2 regions of the Duganella hordei genome follow, and region 2 is predicted to be linked to the other one. Evidence: riboswitches for the same ligand, from Rfam matches in the RefSeq annotation. Region 2 holds a riboswitch; the other holds the start of a gene.
What was found. A riboswitch is a leader RNA that binds a small molecule or an ion and turns the genes downstream of it on or off. The one in region 2 is predicted to bind glycine.
Positions count from the first base shown of each region.

Region 1: it holds a riboswitch for glycine, as region 2 does, so the genes downstream of both, ABWW33_RS27330 (D-amino acid dehydrogenase) here and gcvT (glycine cleavage system aminomethyltransferase GcvT) in region 2, are expected to answer to the same signal.

Region 1 is NZ_BPWI01000017.1:639-6,442, forward strand. Features, by position in the region: gene ABWW33_RS27310 (ankyrin repeat domain-containing protein) at 1-175, shown strand, start outside; gene ABWW33_RS27315 (hypothetical protein) at 184-387, shown strand; gene ABWW33_RS27320 (hypothetical protein) at 384-794, shown strand; gene ABWW33_RS27325 (IS110 family RNA-guided transposase) at 892-2,154, opposite strand; glycine riboswitch at 2,547-2,644, shown strand; glycine riboswitch at 2,652-2,754, shown strand; gene ABWW33_RS27330 (D-amino acid dehydrogenase) at 2,809-4,080, shown strand; gene ABWW33_RS27335 (tetratricopeptide repeat protein) at 4,122-5,042, shown strand; gene ABWW33_RS27340 (LysR family transcriptional regulator) at 5,064-5,804, opposite strand, start outside.
Region 2 is NZ_BPWI01000016.1:51,458-57,261, reverse strand. Features, by position in the region: gene ABWW33_RS26870 (DUF1631 family protein) at 1-37, opposite strand, end outside; gene ABWW33_RS26865 (methyl-accepting chemotaxis protein) at 255-2,057, shown strand; gene ABWW33_RS26860 (hypothetical protein) at 2,216-2,428, shown strand; gene ABWW33_RS26855 (ATP-dependent Clp protease proteolytic subunit) at 2,481-3,041, opposite strand; glycine riboswitch at 3,194-3,292, shown strand; glycine riboswitch at 3,298-3,406, shown strand; gene gcvT (glycine cleavage system aminomethyltransferase GcvT) at 3,482-4,603, shown strand; gene gcvH (glycine cleavage system protein GcvH) at 4,640-5,020, shown strand; gene gcvP (aminomethyl-transferring glycine dehydrogenase) at 5,121-5,804, shown strand, end outside.

The DNA of each region.
Region 1 (5,804 bases), on a different contig from region 2:
TGCGCTTTTCAGCGCAATCTATGTTGGTAGTACCGAGCTGACTAAATTGTTCATTGAGCACGGGATTGACTGCACTGTCGCCTATACAGGCCAGTCAATGACAGACATGGATGCGAGAGCATTTGCAATCGAACGCGGACAAAAAGAGGTTTTGACAGTTTTGCTTGCTTATTAAATTGAGTCGTGAAGCCAGCAACCGGCCAGCAGCAGACATGCGAGGAAATCGTGACAGAACAGCAGGCTGAATCTCGCTTCTGGGAGCTTTGGGAGAAAATTGAAAGAGAGGACACGGTTGAAAGCAGCGTGCCTGATCTTGAGCTATCGCTATTGGAGCTCCTGGCTTTTATGAAGTCTCAACTTTGCGTCTTGATTTTGGAAACGATATGAATACGAGTGAGCTGAAGGCGAAATTTGGAACTGAAGCAGAGTTGAATCGACTTTGGCTTTCGCACCTTGAGTGTTATGGAATCCAGATAGGCGTGACGGTTACACCGGGAGGCTCGGAAACGGAAACATTGAAAGCCGCGTGGGGGCTTGTAAGAGACGTCTCGGCTTGGCTATTGAACAATAGCGCGCTACTGCCCGAAAATGAGCGATACGAAATCATAGTTGGATGGAGCTGTTCGGTGCGCCCTCAGCGAGGACAGATATTTAAAACTGGGGGGAGTGCTGAAGAACTTCTTAAAATTGTTGATGCGCCCACCTATGAGAGTGTTATTACAGCCGACCACTCGCCGCTCCGTCAAAATTGGCAAAAAGATGTATCCACGCGCTTCAAGAATATTGGTTCCTAGCTGGATGGACGAATAACTGACAAAGCCCAATCGTGGTTCCGCTACGGCGAATTCATTAATAAATGCGAAGGTCAGCATCACGCCCTGAGGTGCTCCGTCAAGCCGCAGGCGCAGTTGAATTGCCGAGGGCAGAGCCTTTCTGCCGCAGTTTTGCCATGTACCTTGCTTCATCGTAGGGCACGCGGTTCTGCCAGCAACGGAAAAGTATGCGTACCCATTTGAAGGCTAAAGCTCGTACAGTCGCTTGGTAGGAACTTCCCTTGGCACGCTGTTGTCGATAGTAGCTGCCTGCCCAGTCCGACTTGTTGATGGTCTGGCCTGCCCACTCAACAAATGTCTGGCGAACAAAGGTCGGGCACTGCCATCGCCAGTGCACCCAGCTTTTCTTCCCACTTCGCTCAGTCACTGGTGCCACACCTGAGTATTGCTGCAACTCCTTCGCGGAAGCGAATCGTTCGCGTTGCTCGCCAAACGCCACCAGGAGTCGCGGCGCCAGTGTGGGACCTGCTCCTGGCAAGGCCGCGAATAATTCAAAATCCGGCAGGGTTGGGGCCAGACGGGCAATGGCATCGTCGAAGCGTTCGATGGCCTTTAACGCGACTTTGATTTGTTCAATCAACACCAGTGTTTCCAGCAGATGCGGAGCAATGATCGCCACGTCCCGCGTCAATGGTCTCGCGGCGTTAATCGCCGCCATCCTCGCGTCAATTACCGATGCACGTCTGGCGTTATGCTGCTTGAAGAACCTATCGAGAGTTGCTGGGCGCGCGCCCTGAGCTTTTTCCAAGGTCGGCCAACGTGTGATGAAATCACAGAACAAAATGGTGTCATGGTGGTCAAACCATTCCAGAACTTGAGGATAATACTGCTTAAGTGTATTGGTGAGGCGATTGGTAAACCGGGTCTTGTCACCAATGAGTTCGCGGCGCCGTTCGACGAAACTCAGCAGTGCCCGCATTGCCGGACTCTGCGGCTCGATAGGCTTAAAGCGCTCTGGATGACGTAACAATAAATCTAGCGCTAGTTCGGCATCCGTGGGGTCGTCTTTTGCGCGGCTCGGCTTAAACGCCTGACGGTACTTGGCCAGTGTTGCCGGATTAATCGGAAACAATACGAGAAAATCGTACTTTTGCAGCGCGTAGACCAACGGCCCTTTCGTCAGTTCTAGACCGATGGCGATCTTGCCGCCGTAGCGCCGATGCAAGTTGCTAACCCACTCGTCAATGTTCGCAGCCTGGCTTGAAAAGACTCCAAACTCTCGTTGGGTGCTGCCGGCTTCCTGCAAGCAGAAATCATGCTTTGCATCGGCCCAGTCAATGCCTATGTAGACGGTGAAACACGCCTCGTCGAAATGGTTCATCAGACACCTCCGAAGTGCTAGGATGATCAATGGGATCATGCATGCTTGTGCTCTTCGAAGGCAATATAGCGAGCCGGTCGGACGGCAAACCCTGAGTATTCGTTTTCGAACACAAGCGCACCTGCGGAGCCGAAGCTAAAGCGGCGAACATCGGATGTTTGGGGCGGAATATTCGTGGTCCGCAGGTGCATGTCCCGCCTTCCAATCACAACACCATTGATCTTTCTAGTGTTGAGAAAAACGAGACGGACTAACTATAAAGGGGCGGAAGCCGCCTGTCGCCTTTCGTAATCTTTGAGGTCAGATCCCGAGCGGACGGCCTCGCAAAAAATAATCGTTTGACGCCCCCTGCTTTTGTTGTAAGCTACCCCTTTGCAAAATGGCCACGAGCCAACGCAGTATCGGGAGAGCCTGTCCAGGAACCCACCCGCACAGCGCCGAAGGAGCAACCGCCCCGGAAACTCTCAGGCAAAAGGACCGATACCGCATTCAAACTCTGAAGAGCAGCCGGACAGACGTCACCCGGCGCACCGAAGGAGCAAGCAGCGTCGCTACCCACGGTCGTTGTGAATCTCTCAGGTCCAGAACAGAGGGGGTGTCCCTGCGCATGTCGCGCATCGACCATTCCCCTTGACGTGCTGGAGCTTTACCCTCATGAAAACCATAGCTATCATCGGCGGCGGCATCACCGGCGTCACCACCGCTTACGCACTCGCCAAGCGCGGCTTCAAGGTCACGCTGCTGGAACGCCATCGCTACGCGGCGATGGAAACCTCGTTCGCCAACGGCGGCCAGCTGTCCGCCTCCAACGCCGAGGTCTGGAACCACAGCGGCACCATCGTCAAAGGCTTGAAGTGGATGCTGAAGAACGACGCGCCGCTGCTGGTCAATCCCAAGCCCAGCTGGCACAAGCTGTCGTGGTTTGCCGAATTCATCGCCGCCATCCCGCACTACCGCGACAACACCATCGCCACCGCCAAACTGGCCGTGGCCGCGCGCCAGCATCTGTTCAGCTGGGCCGACGAGGAAGGCATAGACTTCGACCTCAAGCGCGAAGGCATCCTGCACATCTACCGCAACCGCGAAGGCTTCGAGCGCGCGGCTGAAGTATCGAAGCTGCTGGCACTGGGCGGCCTGCCGCGCCGCGCCGTCACCCCCGAGGAGATGCGCGCCATCGAGCCGACGCTGGCCGGCCAGTACTACGGCGGCCACTACACCGAAAGCGACAGCTCCGGCGACATCCACAAGTTCACCACCGGCCTGGCCCAGGCCGCGCAGCGCCTCGGCGTCGAGCTGCGCTTCGGCCAGCGCGTGACCGCCATGCATGCCGACGCCACCGGCGCCACTGTCACCGTCGAGCAGGAAGGCGGCGACGACACCAGCCGCTACGACGCGGTGGTGGTCTGCGCCGGCACCGCCAGCCGCGCAATGGCGTCCATGCTGGGCGATCACGTCAACGTCTATCCGGTCAAGGGCTATTCGATCACCGTGCACCTGGACGATGCCGCCAGCCAGGCGGCCGCGCCCAACGTCAGCCTGCTCGACGACGCCACCAAGCTGGTCTGCAGCCGCCTGGGCGAAGACCGCTTCCGCGTGGCCGGTTCGGCCGAATTCAACGGTTTCAACCGCGACATCCGCGCCGACCGCATCGCGCCATTGCTGAACTGGGTGCAGCAATGCTTCCCCGGCGTCAGCACCCGCAACGTGACGCCGTGGGCCGGCCTGCGCCCGATGACGCCGGACCTGATGCCGCGCGTGGGCCGCGGCAAGGCGCCGACAGTGTTCTACAACACAGGCCACGGCCACCTGGGCTGGACCTTGTCGGCCGCCACGGCGGACATTATTGCCGAAACGGTACTGTCCGCCCTGGGCGCTGCCTGCTCCAACGTGGGCCAGCGCACCGCGCAAGCCTTGAAAATGGCGTAAACTGCCATCATCTTGAGCCTGTCCCTACAAGGAGATCTGACATGACGGCAAAATCTATCGCACGTATGACCCTGCTGGCGAGCGCCCTGGCGCTGGCGACGCCGGTGTTTGCGGCCGAGCCTACGATCCACGAGGTCTATGTAGCGGCCGAAGCGGGCAAATACACCGAAGCGCAGGCATTGATGGACCAGGTCCTCAAAGCGCATCCAAACAGCGCCACGGCGCACTTTGTCGAAGCGGAGTTGTTGGCCAAGCAAGGCCAGTTCGCCGCCGCGCAAGGTGAGCTGGCGACGGCTGAACGCCTGGCACCCGGCCTGCCGAAAGTGAATCCAAGCGCGGTGGCCAAGTTGCGCGCACTGCTGGCGGACGGCCAGAAGCCCAAGGCCAATTACAGCCAGCAACAGCCGCGCAACAGCAATGCCGGCTACAGCAGCGGCGGCTATAACAACAGCCCAAGCAGCGGCATGCCATGGGGCACCATCCTGATCCTTGGCGGCGGCCTGCTGGGCTTTATCTGGCTGGCGACGCGCTTCATGTCGCGCCGTAACGCGCAAGCCAACGGTCCTGCCGGCTTTGATCCAAGCGGCCAGGCGCCTGGCTACGCACCCGGCGGCTACCCACCGCAGGGCGGCTATCCGCAGCAGGGTTATGGCCCCGGCTATGGCCAGCCGCAAGGCAGCGGCATGGGTTCGCGCATCATGGGCGGCCTGGCGACCGGCGCCGCGGTTGGCGCGGGTATCGTGGCAGGCGAAGCGATTGCGCGCCAGTTCACCGGCGACCACGGCTCGTCGGGCAACCACGACCAGCCGCGTAACGACATTGTCTACGACGATCCGTCGCGTGATGAACTGCTGCGCCGCGACGACATGGGCGGCAACGACTTCGGCACCAGCGGCGGCTGGGACGATGGCGGCGGCAGCAGTGGCGGCGACAGCGGCGGTGGTGGCGGCGACTGGGATTAATTCACTGAGATTAGGCAGTCCTCACGGGGCGCGGCGCTCGCCCGCCCCGGCAGCCATCATCGCAACATCCCAATACGGCGGATCGCCGAAATACTCCCGTAAATAACGTACGAACAGCTGTGCCTTGGCCTGGTTGGAGCGGCCCGGCAGGTGCACGGCGTGCACCGCCGATTCGCTCGGATCGCGCCGCTGGCGTTCGCCGCCTGGCGCCAGCCGGATCATCGGAAACACCGGCACCAGCTGGCCGGCCACGATCGCGTCGCTGACCAGCCAGTTCGCCAGATGCACGATGCCGCCGCCGGCGATGGCCGCGTGCAGCAGCGAATCCGTATCGTCGCAACGCAAATTGCCCTTGACCGCCAGCGGCTGCCCCTGGTTGACGCCCTCGAACCGCCACCAGCCGCTCGGCATGGTGCGCCCCATGACACTGAGACACTGGTGCTTCAGCAGATCGACCGGAGACTGCGGCCAGCCGTGCCGCTCCAGATAGGCCGGACTGGCGCTGACCACGCGGTGCTGCGTCACCAGCCGCGTCGCCACCAGGCTGCTGTCCGGCAGCACGCCCACCCTGACCGCCACGTCGACACGCTGCGCGCCGAGATCGACGATATCGTCGCTGACGTGAAGCTCCACTTCCATCTTCGGATAGCGCTGCAGAAACTGCGCCACCGCTCCCGCCACATGCAGCCGCCCGAAGGCGGCGGGCGCGGTCACCGTCAGCAGGCCGCGCGGCTCGCTGTCCATCTCCTGCACGGCGGCCTT
Region 2 (5,804 bases):
TTTTCGGCACTGCGGATGTTGTGGAAGTTGCAACCATGGTCGGACCTGCTCAGGCGTATTCAATCGGGATACCACATTCTTGCACATTATTTCCACATGGCAATACATGAATGGAAAGACTGTGTGATTTTTTGCGTATTTTCCTGACTTTCAGCAACTTTTTTGCCACTGTTGACCCGACTCAAACGACAAGGTTGAGGTTTCCTTAACATAACAAACTCCCCTCCCGCCTTCCGCCGACACCAAGGATCACCATGAAATTCTTACATAACCTGGAAACGTCCAGCAAGCTGCTGGCCGCTTTTGCCGCCGTGCTCAGTCTGAGCGTGCTGCTTGGCGTCAACGCCTTGTCGCGCATGAGCGCCATCGACCAAGCCTCGTCTGAATTATCCGGCAAATGGCTGCCGCGGACGATAGCCGTGCTGTCGCTGCGCAACGATCTGCAGGAAGTACGCAAGCTGCAGCATGTGGTGGTCGCCGACAAGGACAGTATCGCCGATGCCGACAGCAAGCTGGCCGACGCGATGACCGCGCTGCGCGCCAACAGCGGACAGCTGGCGCGGCTGCTGGACGACTCGCCGGCGGCGACTGCAGAACTGCTGCGCCAGAGCGGCGAGTTCGGCGCCGAGCATGACAAGCTGGTCGCGCTGGCTGCCGCCGGCAACCGCGAGCAGGCCGGCGCGCTGCTGAAGGGCCGCTCGCAACAGCTGCTGGACGGGCTCAACGGCACGCTCGACAAATTGCTGGCCGCGCAGATGGACGGCAGCCAGCAGGCGGGCCGCGCGGCCGACGAGCTGTACAGCGGCGCGCGGGTGGTCACCGCCGGCCTGCTGGGCACGGCGATCTTCGGCGGCGCGCTGCTGACGCTGTGGCTGGCGCGCTCGATCTCGACGCCGCTGCGGCAGGCGATGCAGGTGGCCCAGCGCATCGCCGACGGCGACCTGGGCAACCGCATCGATGTCACGTCGGACAATGAAACCGGCAAGCTGCTGCGGGCCATGCAGCATATGAACGACAGCCTGCTGGCGGTCATCGGCCAGGTGCGCGGCGGCGCGCGGGCGCTGGGCGGCGCGGCGGCGGAGATGGCCGAGGGCAACCTGAACCTGTCGGCGCGCACCGAGCAGCAGGCGGCGTCGCTGGAGGAGACCGCGTCGGCGATGGAGCAGCTGACAGCCACCGTCAAGCAAAACGCCGATCACGCGGTGCAGGCCAACCAGCTGGCCCTGTCGGCCTCGGCCGTGGCGGTGCGCGGCGGCTCGGACGTGGAACTGGTGGTCGGCACCATGGCGTCGATCAACGACAGCTCGAAGAAGATCGCCGAGATCATCGGCGTGATCGACGGCATCGCCTTCCAGACCAATATCCTGGCGCTGAACGCGGCGGTCGAGGCGGCGCGCGCCGGCGAACAGGGGCGCGGCTTCGCGGTGGTGGCGTCCGAGGTGCGCAACCTGGCGCAGCGCAGCGCGGCGGCGGCGCGCGAGATCAAGCAGCTGATCGACGATTCGGTCGACAAGGTGGCGCGCGGCACGCAGCTGGCCGACCAGGCGCGCAATACGATGGACGAGGTGGTCGGCAGCGTCAAGCGGGTCACCGGCCTGATCGGCGAGATCGCCGATGCCAGCGCCGAACAGACCACCGGGCTGGAACAGGTCAACCAGGCCATCGCGGCGATGGACCAGGCAACCCAGCAAAATGCCGCGCTGGTCGAGCAGGCCGCCGCCGCCGCGGCGGCGATGCGCGGCGAGACGGACAAGCTGGGCAAGGCTATCGAGGTGTTTGCCGTGCCTGATGGCGACGCGGCGCAGGCCGCGCCCGCCGGGCGGCATGCGCCGCCAGGCGGGCGGCGGACGGCGCGCGGCAGCGCTGCGGATGGCGAATTTGCCGAACCGGCCGTGGATCTGGCGGACTCGGCGGAAGTCCGGCAGCCGTTGCGGGCGTTGCCGAAGCCGGCCGAGCGCCGCAAGCAGGTGCGCACCGGCGCACCGGCGGCGGCCGGCGGCAAGCGCGCAAAAGGAAATAGCGGCGCCGCGCAGCAGGCCGAGTGGGAGGAATTTTAAGCGGGCAGCAAGGCATGCTCCTACACGCCACCAAGAGGAATTCCGATAGCGATCCCCTACACGAAAACGCATCATTGCCACACCTGAAACGCGGCGGAATTTCAAGTGTCGGCGCGAATCCGGCGAGTACGTTCTTTCACTTTCGCAAAGGAATCAAAATGAACTCGAATCAAAAAGGTGGCGGTAGTAAACAAGGCTCCAACCAGGGCAGCAGCAAGCAGTCCGGCGGCCAGGGTTCGTCCAGCGGATCGCGCGGCAGCAGCGGCGGCACGCAGGGCGGCACCCATGAGCAGCACGTGGAGGCCGGCCGTCAAAGCCACAAAAACGACGGCAAGAAACAGTCCGGCGGCTCCGGTAATCAAGACCGCTGAATAAGCCGGCGAGGCCAGCGGCGGTCACTGCGGCGCCAGCCCCGGCGCCGCATCAGATGTTTGCCACCCGTTGTCCGCGCGGCGGCGCGAAATCCTTCACCTCATTGATCATCCCCACCACCAGGCCTTCGGACGCCGTCAGGTGCAAATCGGAATATTCGTGGATGCGCCAGTGCTCGGCGGTCAGCTGCACGTGCTCGCGCAGGATTTGCTCGGTGCGGGCGTCGTCCGCCTGCAAGCCCTCGACGATGATGCGCAGCGCGTCCGGCCGGGCGCCGTGCGGCGCGCTGGCGTGCGATTTGTGCACCATGAAGCGCGCCGTGTCGCTGGCGTAGCGCTCCGAGCCGGACAGGAACAGGATCACCGCGATCGAGGCCACCGCGCCGGCGTTGTAGGTGCAGATGCGGATCGGCAGCTTGCTCAGGTAGTTGTACAGGCAGATGCCGTCGCTGACGTAGCCGCCGTTGGACTGGATCAGGATATGGGCGGTGGTGATGCGGTCCTCCGTCATGTCGGCGACCGCGTCGAACACGCGACGCACCATGTCGCTGTTGACGTCGCCGGACAGGGTGAACCACGCGTGGCCCTCGTAAGTAGTTGAATCTTGGCTCATGGCTGGGCTCTCGAATAGGTGTGGTTTATTCTAGCAAATAGTTGTTTTGCCGGCCTTATTGTTGCATTCATTCGTGCGCGGGTATTGTTGCCGCCATTGCCGCCACCGTTGCCGTCAAGATTGACAATATCGCCCTTCTGACATATATTCCCGAGTCTTGATCGGGAGAGGGTTGCCGGGCGAATTCGCCGGAGCAGCCGCCGAAGGGGCACTACCCAAAAACTCTCAGGCAAAAGGACCGATCAAGGGGCCAGTTTGGCTCAACTCTGGAGAGCGGCCGCGGCATATGCCGGCGGCCCACCGAAGGGGCGCGCGGAGATCCATTTCTCCGTAATCTCTCAGGTACCAAGGACAGAGGGGTCTGCGATCATTGTGGAATCAGCTTTTTAGCCGTTCCTTGTATGTTCTGTTAACCCCTATTCGAATTGGACCGAGGAATCATGACGCTCAAAGCTACCCCACTCAACAACGCCCACCGCGCCGCCGGCGCCCGCATGGTCGATTTCGGCGGCTGGGACATGCCGGTCAACTACGGTTCGCAGATCGAGGAACACAACGCCGTGCGCACCGACGTCGGCATGTTCGACGTGGCCCACATGTGCGTGGTCGACATCAAGGGCGACAACGCGCGCGCCTTCCTGCGCGGCCTGCTGGCCAACAACGTCGACAAGCTGCAGGTGTCGGGCAAGGCGCTGTACTCGTGCATGCTCAACCCGCAGGGCTTCGTCATCGACGACCTGATCGTCTACTTCATCAACGAGAGCTGGTTCCGCCTGGTGGTCAACGCCGGCACCGCCGAAAAAGACGTGGCCTGGATGCAGCAGCAAAACACCGCCACCAACAGCGGCCTGACCATCACCCAGCGCAGAGACGGCGCCAACGCCATGGCCCTGATCGCCGTGCAGGGCCCGAACGCCCGCGCCAAGGTGTGGCAGGTGATCCCGGAATCGAAGGAAGGCACGGCCGACATGAAGCCGTTCAACGTGGCCTTCGCCCAGAGCCCTGTGTTCGGCGAGGCGATGATCGCCCGCACCGGCTACACCGGCGAAGACGGCTTCGAGATCGGCGTCGCCGCCGACCAGGCCGAGAAGCTGTGGAACGCGCTGGCCGCGGCGGGCGTCAAGCCGGCCGGCCTGGGCGCGCGCGACACCTTGCGCCTGGAAGCGGGCATGAATCTGTACGGCCAGGACATGGACGAAACCGTCAACCCGCTGGACGCCGGCCTGGCCTGGACCATCGACCTGGTCGCCGAGCGCGACTTCATCGGCAAGGCCGCGCTGCAGGCGATGGGCCAGAACGCCCAGTTCGTCGGCCTGATCCTGCGTGAAAAAGGCGGCGTGCTGCGCGCGCACCAGAAGGTCGTCGTGGCCGGCACCGACGCCGTCGGCGAGATCACCAGCGGCACCTTCAGCCCGACCATGCAGCAGGCCATCGCGCTGGCGCGCGTGCCCAACGGCGTGGCCGTCGGCGACACCGTGCACGTCGAGATCCGCGACAAGAAGCTGGCCGCGTCCGTCGTCAAGCTGCCGTTCGTGCGTAACGGTAAAATCCTTGCTGTATAAATTAGTACCCCTGACACCTACCCTCTGGAGCCTTACATGAATATTCCTGCAGACCTGAAGTACACCGAATCCCACGAATGGGTACGCGCTGAGTCTGACGGCACCGTCACCGTCGGCATCACCGAGTTCGCGCAGGACGCGCTGGGCGACATCGTCTTCGTCGAACTGCCGAAAGTGGGCACCACCTACGGCGCCGGCGACGACGCGGCCGTGGTGGAATCGGTCAAGGCGGCCAGCGACATCTACGCGCCGATCGCCGGCGAAGTCGTGGCCGTCAACGAAGACGTGGCCAGCGCGCCGGAATCGATCAACACCGACGCCTACAGCGCCTGGCTGTTCAAGATCAAGCCGGCCGACGCCGCAGCGATCAACAGCCTGATGGACGCCGCCGCCTACGGCAAGACCACCGAAGCGTAATTTCGCCGCCACGCCGCACCGTCATTCCCGCTTGCGCGGGAATGACGGCAGCGGCTGATTTGCCGCCCCGCTCACTTACTCAGCTCCCCGCCCCCATATCATGACCCGCACCAGCCTGACCCAACTCGAAGCCCGCGACGCCTTCATCGCCCGCCACATCGGCCCTGACGCCGCCGAACAGGAAGCCATGCTGTCGGTACTCGGCTACGCCTCGCGCGCCGCCCTGATCGACGCCCTGGTTCCCGCCAACATCCGCAACCAGGGCGCGCTGCCGCTGGGCGCGTACTCGCAGCCGATGCCGGAACAGGAAGCGCTGACCAAGCTGAAAAAGATCGCCTCGAAGAACAAGGTGCTCAAGTCGCTGATCGGCCAGGGCTACTACAACACGCTGACGCCGGGCGTCATCCTGCGCAACATCTTCGAGAACCCGGCCTGGTACACCGCCTACACGCCTTATCAGCCGGAGATTTCGCAGGGCCGCCTGGAAGCGATCCTGAACTTCCAGCAAACCGTCACCGACCTGACCGGCATGGGCATCGCCAACGCCTCGATGCTGGACGAAGGCACCGCCGCCGCCGAGGCCATGACCTTGCTGCAGCGCGTGGGCAAATCGAAATCTGCCGTGTTCTACGTCGCCGACGACGTGCTGCCGCAGACCCGCGAAGTGGTCGAGACCCGCGCCAAGCCGCTGGGCATCGAGGTGCGCGGCTTCCATCCGGCCGAGCTGGCCGGCATCGGCGAAGCCTTCGGCGTGCTGCTGCAGTACCCTGGCGTCAACGGCGCG